2 regions of the Streptomyces sp. NPDC023723 genome follow, and region 2 is predicted to be linked to the other one. Evidence: predicted binding sites of a transcription regulator. Region 2 holds the regulator's gene; the other holds the start of a gene.
What was found. The regulator HrcA, encoded in region 2, represses chaperone genes, less so after heat shock. The targets are predictions, from matches to a motif close to TTNGCACTCNGNNNNNCNGAGTGCNAA.
Positions count from the first base shown of each region.

Region 1: groES (co-chaperone GroES) is a predicted target of HrcA. The motif match lies at 5,420-5,446, and genes of this name have one in related genera.

Region 1 is NZ_JBFAAP010000002.1:142,000-150,387, forward strand. It holds gene AB0G32_RS03360 (alpha/beta hydrolase) at 126-1,097, opposite strand; gene AB0G32_RS03365 (MarR family transcriptional regulator) at 1,271-1,750, shown strand; gene AB0G32_RS03370 (hypothetical protein) at 1,763-3,088, opposite strand; gene groL (chaperonin GroEL) at 3,208-4,833, opposite strand; gene groES (co-chaperone GroES) at 4,965-5,273, opposite strand; gene AB0G32_RS03385 (polysaccharide deacetylase family protein) at 5,634-6,263, opposite strand; gene AB0G32_RS03390 (polysaccharide deacetylase family protein) at 6,425-7,351, opposite strand; gene AB0G32_RS03395 (class I SAM-dependent methyltransferase) at 7,441-8,388, shown strand, end outside.
Region 2 is NZ_JBFAAP010000027.1:58,611-66,998, forward strand. It holds gene hemW (radical SAM family heme chaperone HemW) at 1-540, shown strand, start outside; gene AB0G32_RS25305 (DUF3097 domain-containing protein) at 604-1,419, opposite strand; gene AB0G32_RS25310 (MBL fold metallo-hydrolase) at 1,454-2,179, opposite strand; gene hrcA (heat-inducible transcriptional repressor HrcA) at 2,339-3,355, shown strand; gene dnaJ (molecular chaperone DnaJ) at 3,356-4,489, shown strand; gene AB0G32_RS25325 (nitronate monooxygenase) at 4,613-5,698, shown strand; gene AB0G32_RS25330 (16S rRNA (uracil(1498)-N(3))-methyltransferase) at 5,695-6,438, shown strand; gene AB0G32_RS25335 (hypothetical protein) at 6,579-7,082, shown strand; gene AB0G32_RS25340 (S41 family peptidase) at 7,128-8,388, shown strand, end outside.

The DNA.
Region 1 (8,388 bases), on a different contig from region 2:
CCGAACGGGCTCGGTCTGCTGCTGGCAGGGGCGCTACCGGTCGCGAAGAGACCCCGGGGCGGGATTGCCTCGGCCCGGCCCCGGAGCGGGTGCGCGGGGGCCGGGCCACGGTGTGGTGGGCCGGGTCAGTCGGTGGACAGTGCCGTGCGCAGAACGGTGACCGCCTGCGTGATGGCGGCCTCGGCGGCGTGCGTCTCACGCAGGGCGTTGAGCATCACGAAGTCGTGGATGATGCCCTGGTAGCGGACGGCCGTGACGGCCACGCCGGCCTCGCGCAGCTTGTTGGCGTACGCCTCGCCCTCGTCCCGCAGGACGTCCGCCTCGCCGGTGATGACCAGCGCGGGCGGCAGGCCGGTGAGCTGCTCGGTGGTGGCGCGCAGCGGGGAGGCGGTGATCTGCGCCCGCTCGGCCGCGTCCGTCGTGTACTGGTCCCAGAACCACTGCATGCCGTCGCGGCGCAGGAAGTAGCCCTCGGCGAACTGGTGGTAGGACGGCGTGTCGAAGCTCGCGTCGGTCACCGGGTAGAACAGCACCTGCTGGACCAGGGAGACGTCGCCGCGCTCCTTGGCCATCAGGGTGAGGGCGGCGGTCATGTTGCCGCCGACGGAGTCGCCGGCCACCGCGAGGCGGGTGCCGTCCAGGTTCTTGGCGGCGCCCTCGGTGACGATCCAGCGGGCGACCGCGTAGTTCTGCTCGATGGCGACCGGGTAGCGGGCCTCGGGGGAGAGGTCGTACTCGGGGAAGACCACGGCCGCGTTCGCGCCGACGGCGAGTTCGCGGACCAGGCGGTCGTGGGTGTGGGCGTTGCCGAAGACCCAGCCGGCGCCGTGGATGTAGAGGATCACCGGCAGGGTGCCCTCGGTGCCGGCGGGGCGGACGATCCGGGCGCGGACCTGGCCGGTGGGGCCGCCCTCGACGGTGATCCACTCCTCGTCGACGGCGGGCAGCGCCGTCTCGCCGGACTGGACCTCGTCCACCGTCTTGCGGCCCTCGGCGGGGCCGAGGTCGAACAGGTAGGGCGGGTTCGCGGTGGCCTCGACGAACGCCTGGGCGGCGGGCTCCAGAACGGGACGGGCGGGGGCGGCGGCGTCGCTCATGGCGGACTCCTCGGTTCGCGCGTGCCGCCTCGGCCCCTCCGGCGGATTCACCGGGAAGCGGCGGCACGACAGAAACGTAGCGCTCGATTAAGTCGTGCGCAACTAACTCGCGTCCGACAGGATTCCGATAGCATGGACGCGCCGTGAACCGTGCCTGAACCGGGAGCCGCACCGTGCGCACGACCTCCGCCGAACCGCCTGAGTCCGGGCCCCCGCTGGGGTCCCTGCTCCTGGACGACCAGCTCTGCTTCGCCCTGTACGCCGCCTCCCGCGCGGTCACCGCGCGCTACCGGCCGCTGCTCGACGCGCTCGGCCTGACCTATCCGCAGTACCTCGTGCTGCTCGTGCTGTGGGAGCGGGACTCGATCTCCGTCCGGGACCTGGGCACGGCGCTCCAGTTGGAGTCCAGCACCCTGTCCCCGCTGCTGAAGCGACTGGAGGCGGCGAGCCTGCTGCTGCGCGAGCGCCGGGCCGACGACGAGCGCTCGGTCGCCATCCGCCTCACCGACGCCGGGGCCGCGCTGCGGGAACGGGCCGCCGAGGTGCCGCTCGCCATCGGCGACGCGATGGGGCTGACGCCGGAACAGGACGCCACGGCCAAGCAGTTGCTGCGGCTGATCACGGCCAACGTGTCGGGGCGGGGGCCGGCTTAGCAGCCGGCGCGGTCACGTGCCGCCGCACAGGGCGCGGACCTCCGCGAGCAGCCGCGGGTAGTGCTCGCCGTGGGTGCCGAGCGCGTGCCAGACCGCGTCCAGCGCCGCGCGCAGCGGGTCGGGGTGGGCGGCGGCGGGGAGGGTGGGGAGGGCGTAGTGGGGCTGGGAGATGGGGCGGGCCGGGGGGCGGGTGCCGGTCGGGTGCAGCACCGCGGCGAGGACCGGGGAGCCGGGCTCCAGAGGTTCCGAGCCCGGTGTTTCGCCGGCCTCGGCCGGTTCGAAGTGGCCCAGCGGGCGGCCGAGCCCCGGCGGGGGCGGCGCGGCGTCCGGCGGTGCGGGCCGCGGGGCCGGTACCCACCGGGTCCCGGGCCGGGCCGGAGGCTTCGGCGGGCGGTACGGCGCTCGCTTGGGGGGTGTCGCTTGGCGCACCGACCGGCCCGGGGTGCGGGTGGCGGTCCGCAGGGCGTCCCACATCGCGCTCTGGTCGTCGGGGTCGTCGAACGGCGGCGGGAGTGGGCGTCCCTCGGCGAGGGCGGTGAGCGCCCGGGTGATCCACGGCAGGTCGGTCAGGCCCGCCGTCTCGCAGGCGCGGTGCGCGGCCAGGAGCGCCACCCGGCGCTGGACGTCGGGTCCCACCGCATCCAGCGTGTGCACCAGGTCGGGGTCGAAGCTCAGCAGGCCGCGGACGTTGCCGCCCACCGTGCGCAGGGTGTCGCTCGGGAGCCGGCCGCCCCATTCCCAGCGCTCGCGGTGCAGGCGCCGCCGCTCGGCGGCGCGGGCCTCGGCCGCCGCGGCCCGGCGTTCGGCCTCGGCGCGCTGCTCGGGGGTGGGCGGCGGGGGGAGTTCGCGTGCGAAGTCGTGCCAGTAGGCGGCGTGCGGCGAGGTCTGGCGCAGTACCCGGGCCGGGGCGGGCGGGGCGGGCCAGAACTGGAGGAGGTAGGCGTCGGCCGGTGTCTCTCCGGGGGAACGGGTGTCCCGCTGCTGTCCCTCGTCCATGTCCCGGGCGCAGTAGCGCACCCGGTGGTCGGTGAGCGGCAGTCCGAGGTCCCACCGCGCCAGGCGGGTCCGCTCCGACACCGGCCGGAAGGACGCCTCGACGACCTCCTGCCAGGCCGGGTCCAGGGCGGGTTCCGCGTCGTGCGTCTCCACCGTGCAGTCGACGTAGCCGGTGTGGAGTCCGGTGATCAGCGACAGGAAGCCGGGCGTGGCGGCCCCGCACAGCCCTTGCTCCTGGCCCGCGAACGTCTCGTGGAGCAACGGAATACGGCCGTCCGGATCGCTCTCCACCCAGGTCTGCCCGTACTCGACCCACACCTCGCCCCTGACCGGTGTACGCACCGCGCCCCCTCCCCCAGTCCTGCTCACAGCATGCCCGAGCCCACTGACAACGCGCCCGACGCGCCGGTGCCCGGCACCCCGTGAGGGATGCCGGGCACCGGCGTGCGGAGCGGAGGGCCTCAGTGGCTGTGGCCGTGGCTGTGGCCCGCGGCGGCCGGCTCTTCCTCTTCCTTCTTCTCGACGACCAGGGTCTCGGTCGTCAGGAGGAGGGAGGCGATGGACGCGGCGTTCTCCAGGGCGGAGCGGGTGACCTTCACCGGGTCGATGACGCCGGCCTTGACCAGGTCGCCGTACTCGCCGGTGGCGGCGTTGAAGCCCTGGCCCTTGTCGAGCTCGGCGACCTTGGAGGTGATGACGTAGCCCTCCAGGCCGGCGTTCTCGGCGATCCAGCGCAGCGGCTCGACGGCGGCGCGGCGGACCACCGCGACACCGGTGGCCTCGTCGCCGGTCTTGCCGAGGTTGCCCTCGAGCACCTTGACGGCGTGGACCAGCGCGGAGCCGCCACCGGAGACGATGCCCTCCTCGACCGCGGCGCGGGTCGCGGAGATGGCGTCCTCCAGACGGTGCTTGCGCTCCTTCAGCTCCACCTCGGTGGCGGCGCCGACCTTGATCACGCACACGCCGCCGGCCAGCTTGGCGAGGCGCTCCTGGAGCTTCTCGCGGTCCCAGTCGGAGTCCGTGGCCTCGATCTCGGCCTTGATCTGGTTGACGCGGCCCTCGACGTCCGCCTTCTCGCCGGCCCCGTCGACGATGGTGGTGTCGTCCTTGGTGACGGTGATGCGGCGGGCGGTGCCGAGCACGTCCAGGCCGACCTGGTCGAGCTTGAGGCCGACCTCCTCGGAGATGACCGTGGCGCCGGTGAGGACCGCCATGTCCTGGAGCATCGCCTTGCGGCGGTCGCCGAAGCCGGGGGCCTTGACGGCCACCGCGTTGAACGTGCCGCGGATCTTGTTCACGACCAGGGTCGACAGGGCCTCGCCCTCGACGTCCTCGGCGATGATCAGCAGCGGCTTGGAGGAGTTGGCCTGGATGACCTTCTCCAGCAGCGGCAGCAGGTCCTGGATGGAGGAGATCTTGCCCTGGTTGATCAGGATGTAGGCGTCCTCCAGGACGGCCTCCATGCGCTCCTGGTCCGTCACGAAGTACGGCGACAGGTAGCCCTTGTCGAAGGCCATGCCCTCGGTGAAGTCCAGCTCCAGACCGAAGGTGTTGGACTCCTCGACGGTGATGACACCGTCCTTGCCGACCTTGTCCATCGCCTCGGCGATCAGCTCGCCGACCTGGCTGTCCTGGGCGGACAGACCGGCGACGGCGGCGATGTCGGACTTCTCGTCGATCGGGCGGGCGGTGGCGAGGAGTTCCTCGGAGACCGCCTTGACGGCCGCGTCGATGCCCTTCTTGAGCAGCGCCGGGGAGGCACCCGCGGCGACGTTCTTCAGGCCCTCGCGGACCAGCGCCTGGGCCAGCACGGTGGCGGTGGTCGTACCGTCACCCGCGATGTCGTTGGTCTTGGTCGCCACCTCCTTCACCAGCTGGGCGCCGAGGTTCTCGTACGGGTCCTCGATCTCGACCTCGCGGGCGATCGTGACACCGTCGTTGGTGATGGTGGGGGCGCCGAACTTCTTGTCGATGACGACGTTGCGGCCCTTGGGGCCGATCGTCACCTTCACCGTGTCAGCGAGCTTGTTGACGCCGCGCTCAAGGGCGCGACGGGCGTCCTCGTCGAACTTCAGGATCTTCGCCATGGGAGCGTGAGCCCTCTTCCGGAAATCTTGGGGTTATACGGCACTGCGCCCCGGGCGCCCGGCTTCATAGTGGTGGCGGGGGCCAGGGGCGCAGCTGTAAAGCGAGGTTCGAAGCCAGGGCTTCGGGTGAACTACTTCTCGATGATCGCGAGCACGTCGCGGGCCGAGAGGACGAGGTACTCCTCGCCGTTGTACTTCACCTCGGTGCCGCCGTACTTGCTGTAGAGCACGACGTCACCGACGGAGACGTCGAGCGGAAGACGGTTGCCGTCCTCGAAGCGGCCCGGGCCCACGGCCAGGACGACGCCCTCCTGGGGCTTCTCCTTGGCAGTGTCCGGAATGACCAGGCCCGAGGCCGTGGTCTGCTCGGCGTCGAGCGGCTGGACCACGATGCGGTCCTCGAGCGGCTTGATGGCAACCTTGGAGCTGGCGGTCGTCACGATCCGACCTCCCCCTTCGGAGATCTCACGGGGTTAACTGTCTGAGGTGGCGACCAGGTGGATCCGTCGTCGCGGGTGCCGGACCTGCCCGTCGCTGTGTTGGCACTCTCCTGGGGGGAGTGCCAGACCTGAGACTATGACCGCGGTTAGCACTCGGTCAAGCGGAGTGCCAATGCCCGCGGCGCGTCGGCGGGGATTCGCTGGTGGATGCCGGTGGATGCCGGGGTGCCTGACGCCCGGCCTCGGGGTGGGCGTCCGCCGCGGGGCGCCGCCCCCGGACCCCGCTTCGGCCCGCGCGGCCCCGTCCGCGAACGCCGGAGGTGCTCAGAACACGCACCGGACGGCGCTGGCGCTGGAAAGTCACAGGTAGTCCTCAAGGCGCCCCACCCGCAGCCCCCGCTGCTCGATCTCCCGCAGCACCCGCTCCGTGCGTGCCGTCAGCGACGGGCCCTTCGGGCGGTCGGGGTCGATGGCGATGATGTCGCCGGGGCGGAGCCGGGGCTCGCCGTGGGTGAAGGTCAGGGTGCCGGTCGGGTCCGGTGCGGCGCGCCACAGGACGACCGCCGTGACGCCGCAGTCGGCGGCCGCGCGCAGGGTGGCCGTGTCGTAGCGGCCGTAGGGCGGGCGGAGGAGGCGGGGGCGGACGCCGAAGCGGGACTTCAGTTTGCGCTGCTGGCCGCAGATCTCGGCACGCTGGCCGACGTAGGGCAGGCCGCGCAGGGCGGGGTGGTCCAGGGTGTGGTTCTGGAGGCTCGCGCCGACCGAGCGCAGCTGGGCGAAGTGGCCGTACGCCGGTCCGGCGACCGTGTCGGTGAGGAACAGGGTGACCGGCAGCCGCCGGTCGCGGACCAAGGCGGGGAAGCCGGGGTCGCGTTCGGCGCCGTCGTCGTAGGTGAGGAAGACGACGCGGTCGCGGGTGGGGACGTGGTCGAGGACGGGCGGCAGACCACCTGTCCCTGCACCACCCGTCCCCACACCTCCTGTCCCCACACCGCCCGTCCCGCCGCCGCCCACCCCGCCGTCCACCCCGCCCCCGCCCGCCCGCGCCCCGGCCGCGGGGGTGCCGGCCGGGGCGCAGGCGGCGAGCAGGGCGGCGGCGGCCAGGGTGGCCGCCAGGGGGGCGCCGGCCGCCCCGGCCCGCCGGCGCCGCCTCACAGGTAGTCCTCCAGGCGGGCCACCGCGTATCCCTCGGCGGTGATCTTGTCCAGGAAGCGGCGGATCATGTCGGGCATGGTGCCGTCCCAGTCCTCGGTGCCCCGGAAGTGGGTGAGGACGATGTCGCCGCGGTGGATCTTCCGGTCCCACTCGCGGTAGTCCCAGTGGTCGACGAAGACCTCCTCGTTCCAGAGCGGGACGTGGGTGACGCCGCAGCTCTTGGCGGCGACCAGGGTGTCCTGGTTGTAGTTGCCGAAGGGCGGGCGGAAGACGGCGGGGCGCTTCCCGTACCGCTTGCGGATGACCTTCTGCATGCCGCAGATCTCGTGCTTCTGCTCGGCGTAGGAGAGGCCGGGGAGGTACGGGTGGGTGAGGGTGTGGTTGTTCAGGGTGACGCCCCGGGCCTGCATCTTCTTGAAGTAGGCGTAGTCGTCCTTCACCAGGTAGTCGCTGAGGAAGGCGGTGTACGGGATCTTCAGGTCGCTCATCATCTTCAGGAAGCGGCGGTCCTTCTCGCCGCCGTCGTCGATGGTGAGGAAGACGATCTTCTCCTTGGTGGGGATCGTGGTGAAGACCGGCGGCAGGCCGCGTTCGGTGTGGTCGTCGACCTCGAAGCCGTCGCGGGTGGGGATCCTCGGCTTCTCGGCGGGGGGCGGGGGCGCCGGCAGCGGAGCCCGCTTCAGCCCCCAGCGCTTCGCCACGGCGTGCGCGGCGCGCAGCTTGGCGGCGTAGGCGTCCAGTGCGCGGGCCGGCGGCGCCTGGAGCGGCTGGCCGCCGGCGGGCCGTACCTCGGTGGAGCTCTGCGCACAGCCCTGGAGTCCGACGGCGACGACGGCGAGCACGGCGAGGCCGCCACGGACGCGCGTCTTCCGGAGGCGGGTACGAGAAGCCCGACTTTTGTCATTTTGTACTACTGCTCGCATGGTGCCGGATCTTCGCAGTCGCCGGACCGCGAGCCCGCCCGACACGCGACCGGAGCCGGACGGTCCACCGACTGGCCCACAATGGCCCGGTGAACGACCTCGACGCCCTCCTCGCCCTCGACACCCCCGCCGGCCGCGACCTCCTCGCCGAGGTGCACGGCACCGATCCGGCCGCGGAGCTGGCCGTCGCCACCCGGCTGCGCCGCAGCCACCCGGCCGACCTGGTGTCGGCGGCGCTCGGGCAGGCCCGGCTGCGGCAGCGGGCGGCGGCGAAGTTCGGGTCCGAGGACGCCGGGCGGATGTTCTTCACGCCGAACGGGGTCGAGCAGTCGACCCGGGCGAGTGTCGCCGCGTACCGCGCCCGGCGCTTCACCGAACTGGGCGTGACCTCCGTCGCCGACCTGTGCTGCGGGATCGGCGGGGACGCGATCGCGCTGGCCCGGGCGGGCATCCGGGTGCTCGCGGTGGACCGCGACCCGGCGACGGCCGCGGCGGCCCGCGCCAACGCCCGGGTGCTCGGGCTCGGCGACCTGATCGAGGTGCGGGAGGCGGATGTCCAGGAGGTGGCGACGGACGGCTACGACGCGGTCTTCGTCGATCCCGCCAGGCGAGGCGGCCGGTCCGGAGGGGCCGCGCGCGGCGCGTCGGTGAGGGGCGGCGGCCGGGCGACGGGTGGGCGGATCTTCGATCCCGAGGCGTATTCGCCGCCCCTGTCGTGGGCCGTCGCGGCGGCCGGTACGGCGGTCAGGGCGGCCGCGCTGAAGGTCGCGCCCGGCATTCCGCACGAGGCCGTGCCGGCGGACGCCGAGGCCGAGTTCATCTCGGACGGCGGGGACGTGAAGGAGGCGGTGCTGTGGTTCGGCACCGAGCCGGGGGCGGTGCGGGCGACCCTGCTGCCCGGGCCGCGCACCCTGCGCTCCCGGCAGCTGCCCGACCCGGACGTCCGCGTCCCCGGCCGGTACCTCTACGAGCCGGACGGCGCCGTGGTCCGCGCCCATCTGGTCGCGGAGGTGGCCGACCAGGTCGGCGGCGGACTG
Region 2 (8,388 bases):
GAGGGTACCCAGCTGGCCCGCCGGATCCGCCGCGGCGAGGTCCCGCCGACCGACGACGACGTGCACGCCGACCGGTACCTGATCACCGAGGAGACCCTCGCCGCGGCCGGCTTCGACTGGTACGAGGTGTCCAACTGGGCCACCTCCGACGCCGCCCGCTGCCTGCACAACGAGCTGTACTGGCGGGGCGCCGACTGGTGGGGCGCGGGCCCCGGCGCCCACTCCCACGTGGGCGGCGTGCGCTGGTGGAACGTCAAGCACCCCGGCGCCTACGCGGCGGCGCTGGCGCGGGGCGGCTCCCCGGGCGCCGGGCGGGAACTCCTCACCGACGAGGACCGCCGCGTCGAGCGGATCCTGCTGGAACTGCGGCTGCGCGAGGGCGTCCCGCTCTCCCTCCTGCGACCGGAGGGCCGCGCGGCCGCGCGCCGGGCGCTGTCGGACGGACTGCTCCAGGCGGGGCCGTACGACGCGGGCCGCGCGGCGCTGACGCTGCGCGGGCGGCTGCTGGCGGACGGGGTGGTCAGGGATTTGGTGGACTGATCACTCGGGCGGGCGCATCACGTCGGAATGCCAGTTCGGCCCCTGACCTGGTTTCGACCGGCGTCAGGCCGCACCGCTGCCCGTGACGAAGTCGATCAGTTCCTCCACCCGCCCCAGCAGCTCCGGCTCCAGGTCCCGGTAGGACCCCACCCGGGCCAGGATCGCCTGCCACACCGCCCCCGTGTTCTCCGCCGGCCAGCCCAGCGCCCGGCACACCCCCGTCTTCCAGTCCTGACCGCGCGGCACCCGGGGCCACGCTGCGATCCCCACCGCGGCCGGTTTCACGGCCTCCCAGATGTCGATGTACGGATGGCCGACCACCAGCGCGTGGTCACTGGTCACCGACTCGGCGATGCGCCACTCCTTCGACCCCGGCACGAGGTGGTCCACCAGCACCCCCAGCCGGGCGTCCGGACCCGGCGCGAACTCGTCGACGATCGACGGCAGGTCGTCCACGCCCCCCAGGTACTCCACGACCACGCCCTCGACCCGCAGGTCGTCGCCCCACACCTTCTCGACCAGCTCGGCGTCGTGCCGGCCCTCGACGTAGATCCGCCCGGCCCGGGCCACCCGGGCCCGCGCGCCGGGCACGGCGACCGAACCGGACGCCGTACGGGACGGCCGTACCGGACCCGGCGAGGACGGCCGGACCAGCGTCACCACCCGGCCCTCCAGCAGGAACCCGCGCGGCTCCAGCGGGAACACCCGGCGCTTGCCGAAGCGGTCCTCCAGCGTCACCGTGCCCGCCTCGCAGCCGGTCACCGCGCCGCAGAACCCGCTACCGGGCTCCTCGACCACCAGGCCCGGATCGGCCGGCACCTCGGGCACCGGCCGCGGCTTCTTCCACGGGGGAGTGAGATCGGCGGAGTACTGGCGCATTCCGCTGACGATACGAGGAACGCCACGGACCCGATCAGCGCGACACGCCGAACCGCGCCGCCAGCGCGTCCCGCTGGGCCCGCACGAACTCCGCGTCCACCACGGCCCCGTGACCGGGCACGTACCGTGCGTCCTCGCCGCCCAGCGCGAGCAGCCGGTCCAGGGCGTCCGGCCAGTGCCCGGGGAGCGCGTCGGGCCCGGTCTGCGGCGGCCCGGACTCCTCCACCAGGTCCCCGCAGAAGACCACCTCCGGACTGCCCGGCACCAGCACCGCCAGGTCATGGGCGGTGTGCCCGGGACCCACGTTCGCCAGCAGCACCTGCCGGCCGCCGCCCAGGTCGAGCGTCCACTCACCGCTCACCTGGTGCCGGACGGACACGAGGGCGTCCACCGCCTCCCGCGCCCGGCGCCGGTCCAGCCCGTTGGCGGTCGCGTCCGCCCGCAGCGCCTCCCGCCCCTCGCCGAGCACCGCGTCGACGCCCACCGCGCCGTACACCTGCGCCCCCGCGAACGCCGCCGCGCCGAAGACGTGGTCGAAGTGGGCATGGGTCAGCGCGAGATGCGTCACACGGTGACCGGCCAGCCGCTCCGCCTCGGCGCGCAGCCGCGCGCCCTCGCCCGGACTCGACCCGGCGTCGATCACCAGCGCCGCGTCCCCGCCGACCACCAGCCCGGCCGTGCAGTCCCACACCGGCAGCCGGCACCGCCCCACCCCGGCCGCCAACCGCTCCCATCCCAGCTCTTCCCAAGTCACCGTCATGGCGGCGACGCTAGCGGTGCGCACCTGTCGCGGACGGCAGCGCGGGCCCGGCCTTGCCGGGGGTGTACCCCACGGCCGTACACTGGGCCGGGGAAGTCTGGCACTCGCACGCTTTGAGTGCCAGGGCAGACGGGCGGACGTGATCGGGAGGTGTGCGCGATGCTCAGTGAACGCAGGCTTCAGGTGCTGCGCGCCATCGTCCAGGACTACGTCGGCACCGAGGAGCCGGTCGGCTCCAAGGCCCTCACCGAGCGGCACAGCCTCGGCGTCTCCCCGGCCACCGTGCGCAACGACATGGCGGCGCTGGAGGAGGAGGGGTTCATCGCCCAGCCGCACACCAGCGCCGGGCGCATCCCCACCGACAAGGGCTACCGGCTCTTCGTCGACAAGCTCGCCGGCGTCAAGCCCATGACCGCGCCCGAGCGGCGCGCCATCCAGAACTTCCTGGAGGGCGCCGTCGACCTCGACGACGTGGTGGCCCGTACGGTGCGGCTGCTCGCGCAGCTCACCCGGCAGGTCGCCGTGGTGCAGTACCCGTCGCTGACCCGCTCGACCGTGCGGCACGTGGAACTGCTGCCGCTCGCGCCCGCGCGCCTGATGCTCGTGCTGATCACGGACACCGGGCGGGTCGAGCAGCGCATGGTGGACTGTCCGGCGCCGTTCGGCGAGACCTCGGTGGCGGATCTGCGGGCCCGGCTCAACAGCCGGGTCGCGGGGCGCCGGTTCACGGACGTGCCGACGCTCGTCGAGGACCTCCCCGACGCCTTCGGCGCGGAGGAGCGCGGTACGGTCGCGACGGTGCTCTCCACCCTGCTGGAGACGCTGGTCGAGGAGAACGAGGAGCGGCTGATGATCGGCGGCACCGCCAATCTCACCCGCTTCGGCCATGACTTCCCCCTGGTGATCCGGCCGGTGCTGGAGGCGCTGGAGGAGCAGGTGGTGCTCCTCAAGCTGCTCGGCGAGGCGAAGGATCCGGGCGTGACCGTGCGAATCGGTCATGAGAACGCCCATGAGGGACTCAACTCCACGTCCGTCGTGTCGGTGGGCTACGGTTCGGGCGGCGAGGCGGTTGCCAAGCTCGGCGTGGTCGGACCGACCCGCATGGACTACCCGGGAACGATGGGAGCGGTACGCGCAGTGGCACGGTACGTCGGACAGATCCTGGCGGAGTCATAAGTGGCCACGGACTACTACGCCGTACTCGGCGTGCGCCGCGACGCGTCCCAGGACGAGATCAAGAAGGCGTTCAGGAGGCTCGCCCGCGAGCTGCACCCGGACGTCAACCCCGATCCGAAGACGCAGGAGCGGTTCAAGGAGATCAACGCCGCCTACGAGGTGCTCTCGGACCCGCAGAAGAAGCAGGTCTACGACCTCGGCGGCGACCCGCTGTCCCAGTCGGGCGGCGCGGCCGGCGGCTTCGGCCAGGGCGGCTTCGGGAACTTCTCGGACATCATGGACGCGTTCTTCGGCACGGCGTCGCAGCGCGGGCCGCGCTCGCGCACCCGCCGCGGCCAGGACGCGATGATCCGGATCGAGGTGGAGCTGGACGAGGCGGCCTTCGGCACGACCAAGGACATCCAGGTCGACACGGCCGTGGTCTGCAACACCTGCAACGGCGAGGGCGCGGCGCCGGGCACCAGTGCCCAGACCTGTGACATGTGCCGGGGCCGCGGTGAGGTCTCCCAGGTCACCCGGTCCTTCCTGGGCCAGGTCATGACCTCGCGGCCCTGCCCCCAGTGCCAGGGCTTCGGCACGGTGGTTCCCACGCCGTGCCCGGAGTGCGCCGGCGACGGCCGCATCCGCTCCCGCCGCACGCTGACGGTGAAGATCCCGGCCGGTGTCGACAACGGCACCCGCATCCAGCTCGCGGGCGAGGGCGAGGTCGGCCCCGGCGGCGGTCCCGCCGGTGACCTGTACGTCGAGATCCACGAGCTGCCGCACTCCCAGTTCCAGCGCCGGGGCGACGACCTGCACTGCACGGTCACCCTCCCGATGACGGCGGCGGCCCTCGGCACCAAGGTGCCGCTGGAGACGCTGGACGGCCTGGAGGAGGTCGACATCCGGCCGGGCACCCAGTCGGGCCAGTCGATCCCGCTGCACGCCCGCGGCGTGACCCACCTGCGCGGCGGCGGCCGGGGCGACCTCATCGTGCACGTCGAGGTCCAGACCCCGGGCAAGCTCGACCCCGACCAGGAGCGGCTGCTGCGCGAGTTCGCCAAGCTGCGCGGCGAGGAACGGCCGCAGGGGCAGTTCCAGCCGGGCCAGCAGGGGCTGTTCTCGCGGCTGAAGGACGCCTTCAACGGACGGTGAGTCCACTCCCGTACGGGCGGTGAGTCCGCTCCCCTACGGGTCCGGGTTCCCGGTCAAGGCGGCCCGGTCCGGGGACGGAAGGTCGGATTCGGTCCTGTCCGGAGGACATGGCACCATGCGGTCATGTCCTCCGCGCTGACCGATCTCTTCCCGTATCCGATCGTGCAGGCTCCGATGGCGGGCGGCGTCTCCGTGCCCCGGCTGGCCGCCGCCGTCTGCGAGGCGGGCGGGCTCGGCTTCCTGGCCGCCGGGTACAAGACGCCCGACGGGATGTACCAGGAGATCAAGCAGCTGCGGAGCCTGACGAGCCGCCCGTTCGGGGTCAACCTCTTCCTGCCGCAGCCGGAGACCGCCGACCCCGCGGCCGTCGGGGTCTACGCCCATCAGCTGGCCGGCGAGGCCGCCTGGTACGAGACGGAACTGGGCGACCCGGACAGCGGCCGCGACGACGGCTACGAGACGAAACTCGCCGTCCTCCTCGACAACCCGGTACCCGTGGTGTCGTTCCACTTCGGCACGCCCACCCGCGAGGTGGTCGACGCCCTGCACCGGGTGGGCACCTTCGCCGTGGTGACCGCCACCACCGCCGAGGAGGCCCGGGCGGTCGAGGAGTGCGGCGCAGACGCGGTGATCGCGCAGGGCGTCGAGGCCGGCGGCCACCAGGGCACCCACCGGGACGTCCCGGAGACGGACGGCTCCGGGATCGGCCTGCTGTCGTTGCTCGCCCAGACCCGCGAGACGGTGAGCCTGCCGGTCATCGCGGCCGGCGGCCTGATGCGCGGCGGCCAGATCGCCGCGGTCCTCGCGGCCGGCGCGAGCGCGGCCCAGCTCGGCACCGCCTTCCTCGCCACCGCCGAGTCCGGCGCGCACGCCCTGCACAAGCTGGCGCTGACCAACCCGTTGTTCGTCCGCACCGAACTGACCCGGGCCTTCTCCGGGCGCCCGGCCCGCGGCCTGGTCAACCGCTTCCTGCGCGAGCACGGCCCCTACGCCCCCGCCGCCTACCCGGACGTCCACCACCTCACCGCGCCGCTGCGCAAGGCGGCGGCCAAGGCGGGCGACGTACAGGGCCTGGCGCTGTGGGCGGGGCAGGGCCACCGGATGGCCCGCGACCTGACCGCCGGGCAGCTGGTCGAGGTGCTGGTGGCCGAACTCACCGCCGCCGGGACAGCGTTGTCGCACTACGCGACCGGAGGTACGGGCCGATGACGGCACCGGTGTTCGTGGCCGGCTCCCTCGACGACCTTCCCGGCGGGGAGTACGTCCTCGACGGCCCCGAGGGGCGGCACGCCGTCTCCGTGAAGCGGCTGCGGCCCGGCGAGGAGGTCGTCCTCACCGACGGGCGCGGCCACTGGGCCCAGGGCGTCGTCAAGGCCGCCGAGGGCAAGGACCGGCTGGTCGTCACGGGACTGCACACCGTGGTCGAGGAACCCGCCCCGCAGCCCCGGATCACCGTCGTCCAGGCGCTGCCCAAGGGCGACCGGGGCGAACTCGCGGTGGAGACGATGACCGAGGTCGGGGTCGACGCGATCGTGCCGTGGACGGCGGCGCGCTGCATCACCCAGTGGAAGGGCGACCGGGGTCTGAAGGCGCTCGCCAAGTGGCGGGCGACGGCCCGGGAGGCCGGCAAGCAGTCCCGCCGGGACCGGTTCCCCGAGGTCGCGGACGCGGCGACGACCAAGCAGGTCGCCGCCCTGCTGGCGGCCGCCGACTTCGCCGCCGTACTCCACGAGAGCGGCGACCTCCCGCTGGCCACCGCCGAACTCCCCACCGAGGGCGACATCGTCCTGGTCGTCGGCCCCGAAGGCGGCGTCGCCCCCGCGGAGTTGGACCTCTTCGCGCAGGCCGGTGCCCGCCCGTACCTGCTCGGCCCGACCGTGCTGCGCACCTCGACGGCCGGTACGGCCGCCGCCGCCCTGCTGCTGGGCCGCACCGGCCGCTGGGGCTGACGCCCGCGGTCACCCCGGGGGGTGCGGAGCCCAGCGGGGTGGTGCGGAGTGTCCGTATGCGCTCTACCGCCCGGCGCGGGACGGTGGCAGGCTGAAGCGGCATGGGGGCATTGAGGCGTATTCGGCAGAGGCGGCGCGGGATGCTGGCGGCCGGAGCGGTCGTCGTCGCCGTCGGTGGCGTCGTCGCGTGCGATCCCGCCGGGCTGAACTCCGCGTCGGTGGCGTACACCACCGACGGGGTGGTCACCCGCGAGCTGGAGCGACGGGACACGAACGTGCAGTGGATCACCTGCAACGCGTCCTACGACGGCTCCGGAGCGAGCGCCTCGGCGAGCGAGGAGACGGTCGCCGAGGTGAGCTGCGAGGGACAGACCGACGACGGCAAGGACATCACCGTGGACGGCCACGTCACCCGCGTCGTCGAGGGCGCCTGCGTGCGCGGCGAACTCACCGCGAAGGTGGACGGCAAGGAGCGGTTCCGGGTCAGCGGGCTGGGCGACTGCGACGCCACCCCCACCCCGCCGGTGAACAACCCGACGAGCGACTCCAGTACGTACCGGCCCGGCGGACCCACCGTCACCGTGACCGTCACCAGGACCGTGTACTGCCAGACCCGCCCCGAGTGCTGGCCCGAGGGCAAGTGATCCAAACCGCTGTCCGGCGCCGCCGCCGCTGCTTAGGGTGAGGGGGTGACTCAGCCCGCAGCCCCTGCCTACCTCCGGTTTCCGCATCCGCACGGCGAGTTGACCGCCTTCACCGCCGAGGACGACGTGTGGCTCGCGCCCCTCGACGGGGGACGGGCCTGGCGGGTCAGCGCCGACAACACCCCCGTCACCCAGCCGCGCGTCTCGCCGGACGGCACCACCGTCGCCTGGACCTCCACCCGGGACGGCGCCCCCGAGGTGCACGTCGCCCCGGTCGACGGCGGCCCGTCCCGGCGGCTGACCCACTGGGGCAGCCACCGCACCCAGGTGCGCGGCTGGCTGCCGGACGGCCGGGTGCTGGCCATCAGCACCTACGGCCAGGCCAGCCTGCGCCGCAGCTGGGCCCGCGCCGTCCCGCTGGACGGCGGCCCCGCCGAGACCCTGCCGTACGGCCCGGTCGGCGACGTCGCGTTCGGCCCGCACACCGTGCTGCTGTCCGCGCCGATGGGCCGCGAGGCCGCCTGGTGGAAGCGGTACCGGGGCGGCACGGCCGGCAAGCTGTGGATCGACCGGGAGGGCGACGGCGAGTTCGTCCGCGTCCACCAGAACCTCGACGGCAACATCGAGTACCCGTTCTGGGTCGGCGACCGGCTCGCCTTCCTCTGCGACCACGAGGGCACCGGCGCGCTCTACTCCTCCCTCGCCGACGGCTCCGACCTGCGCCGGCACACCCCCCTCGGCGGTTTCTACGCCCGGCACGCGGCCACCGACGGCGCCCGGGTCGTCTACTCCAGCGCCGGGGAGCTGTGGACGCTGGACGACCTGGACGGCGCCGAGCCCCGCCGCCTCGACATCCGGCTCGGCGGCTCCCGCGCCGACCTCCAGCCCTACCCGGTCAACGCCGCCCGCTGGTTCGGCTCCGCCTCCCCCGACCACACCGGCCGGGGCAGCGCCGTCGCCGTACGCGGCGGCGTGCACTGGGTCACCCACCGCGCCGGACCCGCCCGCGCGCTGGCCGTCACCCCCGGTGTCCGGGCGAGGCTGCCGCGCGCCTTCCGCGCCGACGGCGAGCAGTGGGTGGTGTGGGTGACCGACGCGGAGGGCGAGGACGCCCTGGAGTTCGCGCCCGCCACCGGCCTGCTGCCCGGCGCCACCCCGCGCCGCCTCGCCGCCGGACAGCTCGGCCGGGTCCTCGGCCTCGCGATGGCCCCCGACGGCAGCAAGGCCGCCGTCGCCGCCCACGACGGCCGGGTGCTGCTCGTCGAGCGGGCCACCGGCGAGGTCCGCGAGGTCGACCGCAGCGAGG